Regions from separate parts of the Shewanella rhizosphaerae genome, predicted to be linked through region 4. Evidence: predicted binding sites of a transcription regulator. Region 4 holds the regulator's gene; each other region holds the start of a gene.
What was found. The regulator sigma-54, encoded in region 4, starts transcription at its own class of promoters, with help from an activator protein. The targets are predictions, from matches to a motif close to GTTGGCACGNNNNTNGNNT.
Positions count from the first base shown of each region.

Region 1: flgF (flagellar basal-body rod protein FlgF) is a predicted target of sigma-54. The motif match lies at 2,209-2,227, and genes of this name have one in related genera.
Region 2: glnA (glutamate--ammonia ligase) is a predicted target of sigma-54. The motif match lies at 1,938-1,956, and genes of this name have one in related genera.
Region 3: flgA (flagellar basal body P-ring formation chaperone FlgA) is a predicted target of sigma-54. The motif match lies at 1,790-1,808, and genes of this name have one in related genera.

Region 1 covers NZ_CP080420.1:1,515,497-1,519,711, forward strand. Annotated here, with positions in the region: gene flgD (flagellar hook assembly protein FlgD) at 1-650, shown strand, start outside; gene flgE (flagellar hook protein FlgE) at 714-2,075, shown strand; gene flgF (flagellar basal-body rod protein FlgF) at 2,275-3,018, shown strand; gene flgG (flagellar basal-body rod protein FlgG) at 3,029-3,817, shown strand; gene flgH (flagellar basal body L-ring protein FlgH) at 3,842-4,215, shown strand, end outside.
Region 2 covers NZ_CP080420.1:4,236,788-4,241,002, forward strand. Annotated here, with positions in the region: gene typA (translational GTPase TypA) at 1-1,669, opposite strand, end outside; gene glnA (glutamate--ammonia ligase) at 2,038-3,447, shown strand; gene K0I63_RS18380 (N-acetyl-ornithine deacetylase) at 3,628-4,215, shown strand, end outside.
Region 3 covers NZ_CP080420.1:1,509,964-1,514,178, reverse strand. Annotated here, with positions in the region: gene K0I63_RS06745 (CheR family methyltransferase) at 1-674, opposite strand, end outside; gene K0I63_RS06740 (chemotaxis protein CheV) at 812-1,732, opposite strand; gene flgA (flagellar basal body P-ring formation chaperone FlgA) at 1,942-2,649, shown strand; gene flgM (flagellar biosynthesis anti-sigma factor FlgM) at 2,771-3,088, shown strand; gene K0I63_RS06725 (flagella synthesis protein FlgN) at 3,099-3,524, shown strand; gene K0I63_RS06720 (LPP20 family lipoprotein) at 3,603-4,049, opposite strand; gene K0I63_RS06715 (FlgO family outer membrane protein) at 4,046-4,215, opposite strand, start outside.
Region 4 covers NZ_CP080420.1:3,947,943-3,952,157, reverse strand. Annotated here, with positions in the region: gene rapZ (RNase adapter RapZ) at 1-716, opposite strand, end outside; gene ptsN (PTS IIA-like nitrogen regulatory protein PtsN) at 713-1,156, opposite strand; gene hpf (ribosome hibernation promoting factor) at 1,159-1,446, opposite strand; gene K0I63_RS17095 (RNA polymerase factor sigma-54) at 1,477-2,964, opposite strand; gene lptB (LPS export ABC transporter ATP-binding protein) at 3,099-3,830, opposite strand; gene lptA (lipopolysaccharide transport periplasmic protein LptA) at 3,827-4,215, opposite strand, start outside.

The sequences.
Region 1 (4,215 bases), 2.1 Mb from region 4:
TGCGCCTGCAGGAGGAGTCCTCGATCCCTGAGGCCAAGAGTCAGGAGCTGACCCAGGAGGATTTCTTCTCCCTGCTCAGTCAGCAGCTGTCGATGCAGGATCCTTTTAAGCCGGTGGATAACGATCAGATGATTGCCCAGATGGCGTCTTTCTCCACCGTGGATGGCATCACTAAGCTTAACGAGGAGATAGTCAACCTCAATACCGTGATGACCTCGAGCCAGGCGCTGCAGGCCTCGGGGCTAGTGGGGCAGAAGGTATTGATCCCATCGGATACCGGGCATATTTCGGCGGAAGATCCCGTGCTCAAAGGGGTGATCAGTACCCCTGAGCCCATCGAGTCGATAACCGTGCGAATCGAAGACGAGAAGGGGCAGCTGGTGAAGACCTTCACCGTCGATGGTAGCGACGGCGGCAATATAGATGTCTCTTGGGATGGACTGGATAAGGATGGGGAACCCGTTGCCAGTGGTAACTATTCAATTAAGGCATCGGGCAAGGTAGATGGTAAGAGTGAAGATTTAGCCGTATCGACCTACGCTCACGTGACGAGTGTTTCGCTGGGGACGGCAAGTACCGGCGCAATTCTCAACTTGAGAGGCATAGGCGGTATCAAACTCGGTGATGTTCTGGCCGTGTCTGAAACCTAGACAAAGCAGAGCGTTAGGGCACTTAGGTCCAGAACAGATAACAAATTTTTAGTGAGGTGATTTATGTCATTTAACATTGCATTGAGTGGTATCGCGGCGGCGCAAAAAGATCTCAATACCACGGCGAATAACATCGCCAACGTCAATACCACTGGCTTTAAAGAGTCGCGCGCCGAGTTCGCCGACGTGTATGCCAGCTCTATCTTTGCCAACAGCAAGACTACTGTCGGTGGCGGTGTTACCACGGCTCAGGTGGCACAGCAGTTCCAACAGGGCAGTCTGCAATTTACCAGCAACGCGCTGGATATGGCGATCAATGGCGGCGGTTTCTTTGTGACCTCATCGGAAGTGGGTTCACAGGATCTCTCCTACACCCGCGCCGGTGCCTTCAAGGTCGATGCCGACAGTTACCTGGTGAACTCTGCAGGTAACTACCTGCAGACCTTCCCGGTGGACAAAGATGGCAACTCGACCTCTGTGAGTCTGACAACTACTCAACCGGTGAAGATCCCTGACACTGCCGGCAGCCCACAGAAAACCGACAATATCGGTATTCAGATGAACCTCAACGCGGGTGAGGGCACGCTGGATCCGGCGAACTTTAATCCGAATGACCCCGATACCTACAACAACTCGACGTCGGTCACCATGTACGACTCACTGGGTGAGCCGCATATTCTGACCACCTATTTCGTGCGTCCACCTGAGGCGGCTTACACAGGCACCAGTAACTGGGTGGCCTTCTATGCGGTTGACGGCAAGCAGGTGGATTTGGCGGGCGCCGCGGGCACCTATGGCCGTGATACTACGGGTGATGGTGTGGCCGACTCGACTGGCACTGCGGTTAACGCCAGTGGCTGGAAAGGCTCTGTGCTCTCGTTTAACGATACTGGTGCCTATACCGGCAGCGATCCTGCGGTGATCACCACAGAGACACTCGGTGTTGGCGGCGCTAATGTGTTAGGCCCAGGTACAGATGGTAGCCAGACACTCACCCTTAACTTCAACAGCCCGACTCAGTACGCCTCGCCATTTGAGGTGACCGAGTTGAGTCAGGACGGTACCACAGTGGGTCGTCTGACTAACGTGGAAGTGGGCGCCGATGGCTTGATAAACGCCAGTTACAGTAACGGCTCTACCGTGCCTCTGGCGCGTGTCGCCCTGGCACGTTTCTCCAACGAGCAGGGCCTGACTCAGGTGGGTAACACCTCCTGGAAGGAGAGCCTTGACTCGGGTCCGGCGCTGGCGGGTGAGGCCAACAGCGGCACCTTCGGTAGCATTCGCTCATCGGCACTGGAGCAGTCAAACGTCGACCTGACCACAGAGCTGGTAGATCTTATCTCTGCCCAGCGTAACTTCCAGGCGAACTCGCGTACCTTGGAAGTGAACAACACCCTGCAGCAGACGGTACTGCAGATCCGTTAAGCTGCCGCTTATAGGGACGAGTGAAATGTGTTGCCCAGGCGGCAACACATTTCCGCTTCTCTTGCCGCTTCTCCTTTCCTTCCTTAGCTTCATTTCTATCTGCTTGATTTCACCTGCTTAACCAAATCTATTGCTTGGCATGATGTTTGCTTTGTTCTGTTATTAGACAGTTTTAGTTGAAACATTGACGGAGCAGCAAGTGGATAAATTACTCTATGTCGCCATGAGTGGCGCCAAGCAGAATATGAATTCGCTGGCAGTGCGTGCCAACAACCTTGCCAATGCCAATACCGACGGCTTTAAGTCGGATCTGGAACAGGCCAGATCTATGCAGGCCTTTGGCGAAGGGTTGCCGACACGGGTGTTTTCGATGACAGAGAACCCGTCGGCCAACTTTGCCGCCGGTCCCATAAAGACCACGGGACGGGATCTCGACATCGCGGTGAAAGGTGACGGCTGGATAGCCGTGCAGGCCGTCGATGGCGGTGAGGCCTACACCCGCTCTGGCAGCCTGAGTTTCGACACTTCAGGCCTGCTGCGTAACGACAGAGGCAACCCTGTGATGGGCGATGCCGGTCCTATCGTGTTACCCCTTCCTATCGAAAAGGTCGAGATTGCCCAGGATGGCACCATCTCGGTCAGACCGCTCGGCTCAACCGCTGAGGTGATCGAGGAGGTCGGCCGTATCAAGTTGGTTAACCCTGGTAATCAAAACCTGATGCGTGGCGAGGATGGTCTGTTCCGTCAATTGTCTGGCGTTAATGCCCCGGCCGATCCCAATGTTGCCGTGGAGAGTGGCGCCATCGAAGGCAGCAATGTCAACGCCGTCGACGAGATGGTCTCTTTAATCGATCTGCAGCGCCAGTTTGAGATGCAGGTCAAGATGATGAAAACCGCCGAAGAGATGGATCAAGCCTCTTCGTCATTAATGCGCATTAGTTAGGAGATAGATTATGCATCCGGCGTTATGGATTAGTAAGACTGGCTTAGATGCCCAGCAAACAGATATCTCGGTGATCTCCAACAATGTGGCGAACGCGAGCACAGTTGGATACAAGAAGAGCCGTGCCGTTTTCGAAGATCTGCTCTATCAGACCGTCAATCAGGCGGGTGGTATCAGCGCCTCCAACACTAAGTTACCCAACGGCTTAAACATAGGCGCGGGTACCAAGGTGGTGGCGACCCAGAAGATGTTCACCCAGGGTAATATGCTTACCACTGATAACTCATTGGATCTGATGATCGAAGGCCCGGGTTTCTTCGAGGTGCAGCTGCCAGACGGCACAACCGCCTATACCCGAAATGGTCAATTTACCTTAGATGATACCGGGCAGATCGTGACCCCGGGTTCTGGCTATGTGCTGCAACCTGCGATCACCATCCCGGATGATGCGACCAGTATTACCGTTTCTGCCGAAGGGGAGGTCTCGGTGAAGACCCCTGGCGCGGCGGAAAACCAGGTGGTGGGTCAGCTGAGCATGTCAGACTTTATCAATCCGAGCGGCCTGGATCCCATGGGGCAGAATCTGTATCTGGAAACCGGCGCCAGCGGCACGCCTATTCAGGGCACCGCCTCTCTGGATGGCATGGGCGCCATTCGTCAGGGCGCGCTGGAAACTTCTAACGTTAACGTGACCGAGGAGCTGGTGAACCTGATCGAGAGTCAACGTATCTACGAGATGAACTCTAAGGTGATCTCGGCCGTCGACCAGATGCTCTCTTACGTCAATCAGAATTTGTAGAGGTTTGATATGACTAAGTTTGTTATGGCTAAGTCATCTGTCTTAGTGGTTGCGCTGGCGTTGGTGGGCTGTGCCTCAACCAACCAGAAGCCGATCGCCGATGACCCTTACTATGCACCAGTTTATCCCGAGGCGCCGCCGACTAAGATCGCCGCCACGGGCTCTATGTATCAGGATAGCCAGGCCTCTAGTCTCTATTCGGACATCAAGGCGCTTAAGGTCGGCGATATCATTACCGTGATCCTGCAAGAGTCGACCAAGGCGAAGAAGAGTGCCAACAACGAGCTGAAGAAGGGCTCAGATCTGACGCTCGATCCCATCTATGCCGGTGGTGGCAACGTCACCATCAGCGGCTCGCCCATCGACCTGCGCTATAAAGACAGCATGAACACCAAGCG
Region 2 (4,215 bases), 290 kb from region 4:
GTACCTGAGCTTCGTCGGTACCAGAGGCACGCATGTTGGTCAGCTGCTTACCTTTCAGACAGTTAACTGTCAGGTCGTTGGCGCGAGAGTGGATACCCACTACCTGGCCTTCGTAAACTTCTGCCGCGTGACCGATCATCAGACGACCACGGTCTTGCAGACCGAACAGGGCGAAGGTCAGTGCCTTACCGGTAGCGTTAGAGATCAGTACACCGTTCTGACGTTGACCGATATCGCCACCCTTCACTGGACCATAGTGGTCGAATGAGTGGTAGATAAGACCTGTACCAGAAGTGGCAGTCATGAACTCGGTTTGGAAACCGATCAGGCCACGGCTAGGAATGATGAAGTCGATACGCACACGGCCTTTACCGTCTGGCTGCATGTCACGCATGTCCGCCTTACGGGTACCTAGCTTCTCGATCACCGCACCTTGGTGCTCTTCTTCAACGTCTACGGTCAGCGTCTCGTATGGCTCGCACTTCTCGCCGTCGATCTCTTTAACGATAACTTCAGGACGCGATACGGCCAGCTCGTAGCCTTCACGACGCATGTTTTCGATAAGGATAGACAGGTGAAGTTCACCACGGCCAGATACACGGAAACGGTCTGGGCTGTCAGTCTCTTCGACGCGCAGTGCCACGTTGTGTACCAGTTCCTGTTGCAGACGCTCAAGGATGTTACGTGAAGTCACGTACTTACCTTCTTTACCAGCGAATGGCGAGGTGTTTACCTGGAAGGTCATGGTCAGTGTCGGCTCGTCAACAGACAGAGGTGGCAAAGCTTCGGCGTTGCCCACGGCACAGACAGTGTCAGAGATCTTCAGCTCACCAAGACCTGTGATCGCTACGATGTCGCCGGCATTAGCTTCAGCCACTTCATGACGGTCCAGACCCATGTAGCCCAGTACCTGACCGATCTTACCGTTACGCGTGGTGCCATCGGCGCCCACTACGGTAACCTGCTGGTTTACCTTAACGCTGCCGCGCTTGATACGGCCAACGCCGATAACGCCCACGTATGAGTTGTAGTCCAGCTGAGAGATCTGCATCTGGAAGGCACCTTCGGCATCGGCATCAGGTGAAGATACTTTCTCGACGATGGTCTCGAACAGTGGCGTCATGTCAGTACCAGTCTCTTCAGGATCCAGAGTCGCGAAACCGTTCAGTGCAGAGGCATAAACGATTGGGAAGTCTAGTTGCTCGTCGGTAGCACCCAGGTTGTCGAACAGGTCGAATACTTGATCGATAACCCAATCAGGGCGCGCACCCGGACGGTCAATCTTGTTGATCACTACGATAGGCTTAAGGCCTTGAGCGAAGGCTTTCTTAGTCACGAAACGTGTCTGTGGCATTGGACCATCGACCGCATCAACTAGCAGTAGCACACAGTCAACCATAGAAAGTACACGTTCTACCTCGCCACCGAAGTCGGCGTGGCCAGGGGTATCAACGATGTTGATACGGTAATCGTTCCACTTGATGGCAGTATTCTTCGCCAGAATCGTGATTCCACGTTCCTTTTCAAGATCGTTGGAATCCATCACCCGCTCAGCGGCCTCTCCTCGAGTCTCAAGGGTTCCAGACTGTGCCAGCAGCTTATCAACCAGGGTCGTTTTACCATGGTCAACGTGTGCAATAATGGCGATGTTACGTAAATTCTCTAACACGGATAAACCTCTTACCATCGAAAAAATAGGGTATTGATAACAGCCCTAATAATAGCTGTTGCAATAAAAAACGTGCCATTCTACTCTAGCGAGGGGCTCTCGCACAGGATTATTTTTTAGTCAGCTATGAATAGTCATGTTTATATTGGTGCGCACCATATTGGTGAACGCACCATCAAGAGGCATCGGTTGCACCTTTATGGTGCAATATCGAGATTCCCGTCACCTACCTTCTTTATTGTTCCCATAAAAATCAATACGTTAAACTTTTGGCACGAGTCTAGCTTTACTCATGCCAGAACCGCGTTGGTCGCAACGCTGAATGATATAAGAAGGGCATCCCCTCTACTCTACTCGGAGACTTTAGAATGTCAGTTGAATCAGTTTTACAACAACTAGAAGAACTTGAAGTTAAGTTTGTTGATTTGCGTTTTACCGATACTAAAGGTAAAGAGCAGCACGTATCTATTCCTGCTCACCAGGTTGATGCCGATTTCTTTGAAGACGGTAAAATGTTCGACGGTTCATCTATTGCTGGTTGGAAAGGCATTAACGAGTCAGACATGGTACTGATGCCAGACCCAACGACCTTCGTTCTTGACCCGTTCACCGAAGAAACCACTGCCCTGATCCGCTGTGACATTCTCGAGCCAGGCACTATGACTGGTTACGACCGCGACCCACGCTCTATCGCTAAGAAAGCCGAAGAGTACATGGTTTCTACCGGCATCGCCGATACCGTACTGATTGGTCCTGAGCCAGAGTTCTTCCTGTTTGACGACGTTAAGTTCGGCACCGACATGTCTGGCTGTTTCGTTAAGCTAGACGCTAAAGAAGCGGCTTGGAACTCAGGCACTCACTACGAAGACGGCAACACAGGTCACCGTCCATTCGTGAAAGGCGGTTACTTCCCAGTAGCACCGGTTGACTCTTCACAAGATCTTCGTAGCGCCATGTGTCTGGTTCTGGAAGAGATGGGTCAAGTAGTTGAAGCGCACCACCACGAAGTGGCGACTGCCGGTCAGAACGAGATCGCGACTCGCTTCAACAAGCTGACTGAAAAGGCTGACGAAATCCAGATCCTTAAGTACGTGGTTCACAACATGGCCCACGCTTACGGCAAGACGGCGACCTTCATGCCTAAGCCAATCGTTGGCGACAACGGTAGCGGCATGCACGTTCACCAATCACTGGCTAAAGACGGTGTTAACCTCTTCTCAGGTGACAAGTATGCGGGTCTAAGTGAGACTGCTCTGTACTACATCGGCGGTATCATCAAGCACGCTCGCGCGCTGAACGCCTTCACTAACCCAAGCACTAACTCGTACAAGCGTCTTGTGCCTCACTTCGAAGCACCAGTCATGCTGGCCTACTCGGCACGTAACCGCTCTGCGTCTATCCGTATCCCAGTAGTACCAAGCCCTAAGGCACGTCGTATCGAGACTCGCTTCCCAGATCCAACGGCTAACCCATACCTGGCGTTCGCTGCACTGCTGATGGCTGGTCTTGACGGTATCCAGAACAAGATCCACCCAGGCGAAGCCATGGACAAAGATCTATACGATCTGCCAGCGGAAGAAGCGGCTGAGATCCCACAGGTTGCGACCTCTCTTGAGAACGCACTTGAGAACCTGGATGCAGACCGTGAGTTCCTTACCAAAGGCGGCGTATTCTCTGATGACTTCATCGATTCTTATATCGCTCTGAAGACTGCAGAAGCAGAGAAAGTGGCTCGCACCACTCACCCAGCAGAATTTGAGCTGTACTACAGCCTATAATCCTCGCCTCTAAGCTAGGATCATAGCTCGAAGAAGCCGCCACTTAAGGCGGCTTTTTTATGCCCTTTTACCGGCAGATAAACTTGGCTTAAGCGCCTGATGGCGGGCATAAAATTGATTTAACTTTATGGCCAAACTGCTATCATGATCACGCCGAATCACTTACTTTAGAATCCCATTATGTCTAGCCGCGATCCCTTCCAGTCTTTCACCTGGCACAGCGATATTTTTAGCTGTCAGAGCAATGATATCAGCAGCTTCTATGCCCGCTTAGAAGAGCAGGCAAGTCGCCTCGGACTACAGGCGCGTAAGCTGGGTGATGCAGGTCCGCATCCGCTGGAGCTGTATCAGTCGCCGGCGCAGAAGGCGGATCAACCCTCGATATTGATCAGCGCCGGCTTTCATGGCGAAGAGGCCGCCGGCCCCTGGGGGCTGCTCTACTTCCTCAACGAACTGGAACCCGAGCTATTCGGGCAGATCAACCTTAGCCTGCTGCCGCTGGTGAACCCCACAGGTTTCAAGCGCGGCCATAGATTCAACAAGCTGGGGCAAAACCCAAATCGTGGTTTCGTGTTAGAGAACGGCCGTGGCCGTAGCAATCAGGACACCTCGAGCGAGGGCGAGATCCTGCTGGCTCACTCCCAGCTGTTGGCCGCCGCCAGTAAAGATGGCATCCTCACCTGTCATGAAGATGTATTGCTCACAGACACCTACATCTATTCCTTCGAGGCCAATCAGCATCCAGGCCAATTCAGCCGCGAACTACGC
Region 3 (4,215 bases), 2.1 Mb from region 4:
ATCAGCACGTTGCGGCAAAAGATGATGTCAAACTTGCCGAGTAAGGTGTAACTCTCAAGCAGGTTGTGTGCCCTGAAGTTCACCAAACGCTTGACGTTAGCCTTCACCACCATGGAGCCACTCCCCGTGGGTTCAAAAAACTGACGTTTGCGCTCCTCGGACAGACCGCGCCCCAAGGCAAGGTTGTCATATTCGGCCGCCTTACAGCGCTCTAGCATAGAAGGAGACAGATCCGTTGCCAGGATCGTCGCACTGCCGGGCAAAGCTCCTGGCTTGCGCTGCTGATATTCCAAGATGGTCATGGCTAGCGAATAGGGTTCCTGCCCCGACGAACAGGCAGCCGACCAGATCTTCAGCGGCCGTCCCAGGCGGGCATATTCGGGTAACAGGTTATTGCCTAACAACTCGAAGGGATAGCGATCGCGAAACCACAAGGTTTCATTGGTGGTCATGGCGTCGATCACCTCGGCACGAAGTTGCCGCTCGGTGGGCTTCATCGAATGTTTAACCACTTCAGATAATGAGGGAAGATTATATTTCCCCATCAGAGGCGCGAGTCGACTACGAACCAAATATTGCTTATTGTCGCCCAACACAATACCGCTGTGTTGTTCCAGAAATAATTTAAATTGGTTGTACTCGGCTTCGGCAAGTGATTTATTCGGCACCTTGATATCCCAATATCAAAAAAGAAAACAGGCTACAACATACACTATAGCAAGCGTTACAGAGGTCAGCGTTATACATTAGCTAACTCACTGATACAAGCCTAAACTTACCAAATTTAGGCTCAGGCCCAACTTAGTACAAATTACAAACTAAGATGCTTATTCACCGCCGCCGCTAATTCATCAGGATTAAATTTCGCGATAAAGTCATTAGCGCCCACCTTCTCCACCATGGCCTGGTTAAATACGCCGCTGAGCGAGGTATGCAGCACCACCTTAATGTCTTTCAATTTAGGATTGTCGCGGATCTCTGCCGTCAGGGTATAGCCGTCCATCTCCGGCATCTCGATATCGGAAATGATCAACGGGATCTCATGGGCCACGTTATCCATCTCGGCGGCGACGCTTACCAGCTTATCTAAGGCCTCGCGGCCATCTTTGGCGGTATCTATCTGCAGGCTCAGAGATTCCAGTGCGCGAATGATCTGCTTGCGTGCCACGGCCGAATCGTCGATCACCATGATGTGATAGTGACGGTCTCTGTCTATGGTCAACTGCTCGTCGACTTCCTGACTGATCTGAGTCTTCACCGGCGAGATCTCATCGAGGATCTTCTCGACATCGAGGATCTCCACCAGCTCACCCTCAATCTCGGTCACGGCGGTCAGGTAGGAGTATCGTCCCGCGCCTTGCGGCGGCGGCATGATCGCCTCCCAGTTCATGTTGATGATGCGCTCGACCGACTTAACCAGGAAACCCTGCACACTACGGTTGTACTCGGAGATGATGATGAAGCAACCTTCGGTATCTTCTATCGGTCTGCCGCCGGTGGCCGCGCTGAGATCGATCACCGAAATGGTCTGGCCGCGAATATGGGCCACGCCCCTCACATAGGGATTGAGCTTAGGCAGGCCTGTCAGTGGCGGGCACTGCAGCACCTCTTTCACCTTAAATACGTTAATGCCAAACCTTTGCCGCCCGTTTAACTTAAACAGCAATAGCTCTAAGCGGTTTTGTCCTACAAGTTGGGTGCGTTTGTTAACTGATTCAAGAATACTCGACATAATGCCTTTGCCCTGTTGTCGGGTGAATGCGAAGCCGTTCCCATGGTAAATATGAGTATAGGCATACTAATTGCTTTATCTAGTTATATGACAACCAGACCTTTACTTTGTCAAATTTATGACACTCATTTCTCACAAAAAATGGCAAAGCCTTGGCTCTTAAAACGAAGTATAGGTGTAATCTGGCTAATCAAGCTAGTCAATTCATTATGAAAGTAAATTTTGCATATTTTCTGTTTTTGCTACTCATCTCTCTGCCCTTAAAGGCGGCTGAGACCGCCAGCGTTCCCTCTGTATCGACCATAGCGCGATTAGCTACAGAGGCAGTGCAGGAAAAAATGGTCTTCCCCCAAGATGCCAAGGTCATCATTACCCCCCAAAGCCTGGACACCCGGCTAAACCCTCCCGCCTGTTGGGGTGAACCCAAGGCGGAAATTGCCAGCGATCGCGCCATCAGTAAAAACAACACGGTCAAGATCAGCTGCGCCAGTCCAGATCTCGATTACCCCTGGCAGATCTACATTTCGGTTCGCGTCGAGGTGCTCTTTCCTGTGGTAGTAGCCAATCAAACCTTGGGGCCCGGCGATCTCATCGAATCGGATCAGATTCGCCTCGACTATGTCGAGCAGAGCCAACTCAGAGGTCAACAATTTGATGACCCTACCGCCGTGACCGGCACCCGGGTAAAGCGCAGAATTCCCACCAATCAGCCGCTGTTTGCCAGCAACCTCTGCTTCGTCTGCAAGGGCGATATCGTGGCCATCTATGCACGGGCCGATAATTTTGTGATAAAAACCAACGGTGAAGCGTTAAAAGATGGTAACCTTGGCGATAAGATACAGGTGCGCAATAGCCGCTCCAACAAGACAGTTGATGCACATGTGACAGGCATTGGCGAGGTGGAAGTCAGGATGTGATCCTGATGATCTTATGACGCGCAAAAATTTATACTGTTTTTTGAAACTTTATTCTAAAGCTTTGACCATGAGTGCCGATAGACAAGTATGTTGATCTCATTTATGTAAGTTGGACCCCACAATGCCTATAGATATTAAGCACGTAAATACAAACACTAACAGTCGGGTTGGCAGCGCCAGCTCGAAAGCCTCGCAGCACAAAGGTAGCGCAGCGGCCACCAGCGCACCAGCGCAGACGGTGAAGAGCGATTCTGTCTCTATCACCTCTCAGGCGCAGCAGCTGCAAAGTGCCCAGGCCAAACTAAATGACATTCCTGAAATCGATATCAAGAAAGTCGAACAGATCAAGGCGGCCATCGCCGAGGGACGCTATAAGATAGATGCCGACAAACTCGCCAGCAACATAGCGCAGTTTGAAAAGGAACTTCAGGATCTTTAACTAATACGTTATGACGCAGATAACCGATATCATCGCCAATCAACACAAATTACTGGACAGTCTGAAGCAGACCATCACGGCAGAGAAGGATGCCCTGATCGCGCAAGATGCGGATCAATTGTTGCGTCTGGCCAATGAGAAGGCCCAGCTGTTAAATGAGATCAAACTAGGTGATACCGAATTAGCTGCGCATCCTGACCTAGGCAGGCTCACTCAGGAGCCTCAACTTATTGCCCAGGTCGACAATGCCAAGCAGGCATTGGCTGAGTGTAAACAGCTTAACGAGCAAAACGCCGCGCTTATCGAACACAGCATGGCCAGCGTCAATCGTTTCTCCCAGGCACTGCAGGCCAGTCGTAATGCCAGTAGCCTCACCTATGACGGCAAGGGCAAGACCTCGACTATCTCCACGCTCGGCAATAATCTGAAAGCTTAACCACTAATATAGAGTTACAGGCTCAAGCTGAAGACATTAAAAAAGCCTCTTTATAGAGGCTTTTTTATTTGCGGGCACTTAGAAATAGGTCACTTCCTTCACCGTCTGCGGCCTATTCTGCTGTTGGTATAAGGCCCACACCTGCTGGAAGTCGAGCTCCAGCTCAGTCACATAATGATCCCCGACCGGGTAGCTCTTCACCACTCTAGCGCCGCGGATAACCCCGCTCACCGAGGCCTGAATATTATCATCGGAAAGCATCCAATCTTTCACACTGCTAGACGCCGATAGCTGCTGGCCGTAAACCTGCTCGGCAAGCTCACGGTAGGCGGCGATCTTCGACGCCTGCATCGCCATCAACACCCGCTGAGATGCCTCTTTCGCCGGCTGAGTCGCCAGCGGCGCATAGCCGATTGCGGTTAACTTAGGAAAACTTTCCGGCGCCTGGGTTTCCCATTGAATGTATCTGTCTTGAGACGCACATCCACTCAGGACGAGCAGCAACACACTAATTAGATATCTCATTGCTTAACCCCTTTAATCTGGACATCTCCCTGACCTTGGCTGCTGTAACGAATAAGCTTGCCATCATGCGCGACCACCCTCTCAGACAGGCTAAGGTAGTCCGCCAGCTCGGCCTGACTCACACTCGCCGCAGCGACCGAAACCACACGGTTGTTAGTTACATTAA
Region 4 (4,215 bases):
CTGCGGTTGTTGCGCTCCAGATGAGGCAACCAGGTTTCCAGCAGGTTTTCGATCTGCCAGATGAACTTGTTGACCAGGGGTTGCTGGCTCAGAAACTGCTGTACTGGCTCATCCAGGCCGGTCAGAGGCCTTAGCTCAGGTTCCCAGTGGGGATTGGGCAGGAAGCGCACGTCGAACATGAAGTCGGCTTCGGTCGGCATGCCATATTTAAAGCCGAAGGACTCGAAGTTGATCACTAGCTCCTTGTCGACCGTGCCCAGCAGGATCTCGCGCACCTTGTCGCTCAACTCATAGATGTTGAGGTTAGAGGTGTCGATATAGTGATCCACGAGTTTGGCTATGGGGTCGAGCAGCTTGCCCTCGAGCTGAATAGCCTCCTTGAGGGAGACCTTAGAGCGTGACAGCGGATGTAGTCTGCGGGTCTCGCTATAGCGCTTGAGCAGCACATTGTCGCTGGAGTTCAGGAAGAAGCTTAAGATTTCGGTATCTTTGGGGAGCTTGGCCAGCTGCTTTTCCAGCTGGATCTCTTCGCTGGGCATGTTGCGCACATCGACGCTGATGGCCACGAGATCGCTGCGTCCCTTGAGCTGCTCAAGCAGGGACTCCATCATCTGCAAGGGCAGATTGTCGACACAGTAGTAGCCTAGATCTTCTAGGACCCTGAGTGCGACGGATTTTCCCGATCCTGAGCGTCCGGATACCAAAACCAATTTCATTGGGTGATCACCTGATAGAGTTCGGATTCATCTTGGGTCTTTCTTAGCTGCTTCATGATCGCCTTATCATTGAGCTTCTCGGCCATAGCGGCCAGGGTGCTAAGATGTTGCTCGCATTGATCTGCGGGCACCAATAACGCAAAAAGGATATCGACGGGCTGATTGTCAATGGCATCGAATGCGATTGGTTCAGCACATTTCACCAGTACGGCCACGGGTTGATCTATGTTAGTCAGCCGTCCGTGAGGAATCGCGATACCATTGCCTATACCTGTGCTGCCCATTTTCTCTCGAGCCAGAAGGCTTTCAAATATTTCTTGAGAGGAGAGGGTGGGGTACTGGACAGCGGCTAAGTCGCTGATAAGCTCCAGTACCTTTTTCTTACTGCCCGGAGTGGCGCAGGTGGTGCACTCCGGCCGCAGGATGGTACTCAGTTCCATCGTTAATGTTTAGTAAGCTTCTCTTTGTGTTTAATGACCTGACGATCGAGTTTGTCAATCAGGGAGTCTATCGCGGCATACATGTCCGCATGTTCGGATGTTGCGAACACTTCTCCGCCACGGAGATGTAACTTTGCCTCAACCTTCTGTTGCAACTTTTCGACATTTAATACAACGTGCACATTATTGATCTGATCGAAATGACGTTCAAGCTTTGTGAATTTCTCTTCGATGTAGCTTCGTAGAGATTGGGTGATCTCGATATGGTGCCCAGTCAGGTTTATTTGCATAAAGATAGTCCTCCAGTTTCCAGGTTTGTTTTATAAGCTCTTGCGCTGATTTGAGGGAGGTATAAGCATTGCCTCGCGATACTTGGCAATGGTGCGTCTAGCCACCTTAATCCCCTGTTCGGCCAAGAGTTGAGCCATCTTGCTGTCGCTCAATGGCTTTTTCTGGTTTTCCGCAGCAACCAGCTTCTTAATGAAGGCACGTATTGCTGTTGAAGAGCACTCTCCGCCATCGTCGGTACCGACGTGACTGGAGAAGAAGTATTTAAGCTCGAAGATCCCTCTCGGGGTATGCATATATTTTTGCGTGGTCACACGTGAGATGGTGGATTCATGCATCTCCACCGCCTCGGCGATGTCGTTCAGTACCATGGGCTTCATCGCCTCTTCGCCAAATTCGAAGAAACCTTGCTGGAAGTCGACGATACAGTTGGTCACCTTGAGCAGGGTCTCGTTGCGACTCTCAAGGCTCTTGAGGAACCATTTAGCTTCCTGCAGGTGGCCGCGAATAAACTGGCCATCCGCCTGACTCTTAGTGCTGCGGGCCATGGCGGCATACTGCTGGTTGACGTTGATCTTGGGCATGCTGTCAGGGTTGAGCTCGACTACCCAGCGTCCCTTCTTCTTGGTGACGGTCACATCCGGGATCACGTATTCATCGCGGCTGGCGGTGATGGCGAGACCGGGACGGGGATTCAGGGTCTGAATAAGGGCGATGGCATCCCTCAGCTCATTTTCCTTGAGCTTGGTTTTGCGCATCAGCAGACGGAAGTCGCGTCCGGCGATGAGATCCAGGTGCTCCTTGATCAGCATGCGGGCGTTGGCGATGTGCGGGGTATCGTCGCTGTATTGGGCTAGCTGAATGGTCAGACATTCGCTGAGATCACGGGCCGCCACGCCAATAGGGTCGAAGTGTTGTACTCGCTTGAGTACCGCCTCGACCTCGTCGAGTTCGATCTCAGGGTCGCCCATGGCCTCGAGAATATCTTCACAGGTCTGGGTCAGGTAACCGCGCTCGTCGATGGCATCGATGATGGCGGTGGCGATGGCCAGATCGTTATCGGAAAAAGGGGTCAGGTTCTTCTGCCATTCCAGGTGTTCGTAAAGACCTTCGCTGGTCTCGCCCTGAAAAGGCATGTCGTCGTCGCGCATGGCGCCCGAGCTTGAGTTTGGCGAGGCGGTGTAGACCTCATCCCAGGTGGTATCCACCGGCAGCTCGTCTGGCATAGAGTCTTGAGTCAGGGCATCAGAGGTCTCGACCCCTGAGTTATCCTGGCTCGAATCCAGCTCTATCTTGTCGTCGTACTTGTTGTCGAAGCTGTCGCCGACGCTATCGTCTTGCAGCTCGATGCTGGCGCTCTCCTGCTCTTCATCCAACTCCAGTAGCGGGTTGGATTCTAATGCCTGCTGGATCTCCTGCTGCAACTCTAATGACGACAACTGCAACAGACGTATGGCCTGTTGTAGCTGGGGCGTCATGGTGAGATGCTGACCCATTTTGAGCTGAAGTGACGCTTTCATCGTACTGCTATTCCCTTGTTTCTAATTATAAAATGAGAAAGCTCTGGCTATATGTGCCGGACAAATATATCGGATAGTGCCTAAGGCCACAATTAACGCGTGGTTTTTCCTCTGTGGCCCCATTATAAGATTAACTATAGCTTGAATTGTTCACCTAAGTACACTGCTCGTACTTGCTGGTTGTCTAAGATTTCGGCGGGTGTGCCCTCGGCGATCAGATTACCATGGCTGACGATATAGGCTTTCTCGCAGACGTCTAATGTTTCGCGCACGTTGTGGTCGGTGATCAACACCCCCAGGCCGCGATTCTTGAGCTGTTCGATGATCTTCTTGATGTCGATAACCGAGATGGGATCGACCCCGGCGAACGGCTCGTCGAGAAGTATAAACTTAGGGTTGGCAGCAAGCGCCCTGGCGATCTCCACCCGGCGACGTTCACCGCCCGAGAGCGCCATGCCGTGGCTGTCACGGATATGGGTGATGTGAAACTCTTCCAGCAGGTGTTCCAGCTCCTCTTCGCGGCCATCGTTATTAAGATCGCTGCGGGTCTGGAGCACGGCCATGATGTTGTCTCGCACCGAGAGCTTACGGAAGATGCTGGCTTCCTGGGGCAGGTAGCCTATGCCTTTGCGGGCGCGCAGGTGCATGGGGTCTAGCGTCAGGTCGTCATCGTCGATAAAGATGCGGCCCTTGTCGCTCTGTACCAGGCCGACGACCATGTAAAAGGTGGTGGTCTTGCCGGCGCCGTTTGGCCCCAGCAGGCCGACGATCTGCCCGGTCTTGACCGTGAGGCTCACGTCTTGGACAACGGCACGACTCTTATAGCTCTTGGCGAGGTTCTCCGCCTTCAAGATCAGGTCTGTCATTGTTTTTCCTGTTCTGGTTTCTTCTCGGGCTTCTGCTCTGGCTGGATCTGTTCCTGATAGTTTTCAGGCTGAATGATGGTGATCACTCTGTCTTTGCCTGTGCTCTCGGCGATCAGCTGTTGCTGCTCTATGTTGTAGCGGATCTGCGAACCCGTGACCTGGCTGCCTTCCTGTTCCAGGGTGGCGTCGCCGATCAGTGTCAGGGTGCGGCTGGAAAGCTCGTAACGTATCTCCTTGGCGCTGGCCGAGGCGGGACGGCCATCTTCCATCACCTGAGAGTAAGTGGCCGGGTTGCCGGTGGCGATCAGTATCTTGCCGCTGTTCTTCTCTTTGCTGAAGGCGCGTAGTTCACTGGCCAATATCTTGATTGAGCCTTGGGTGACCT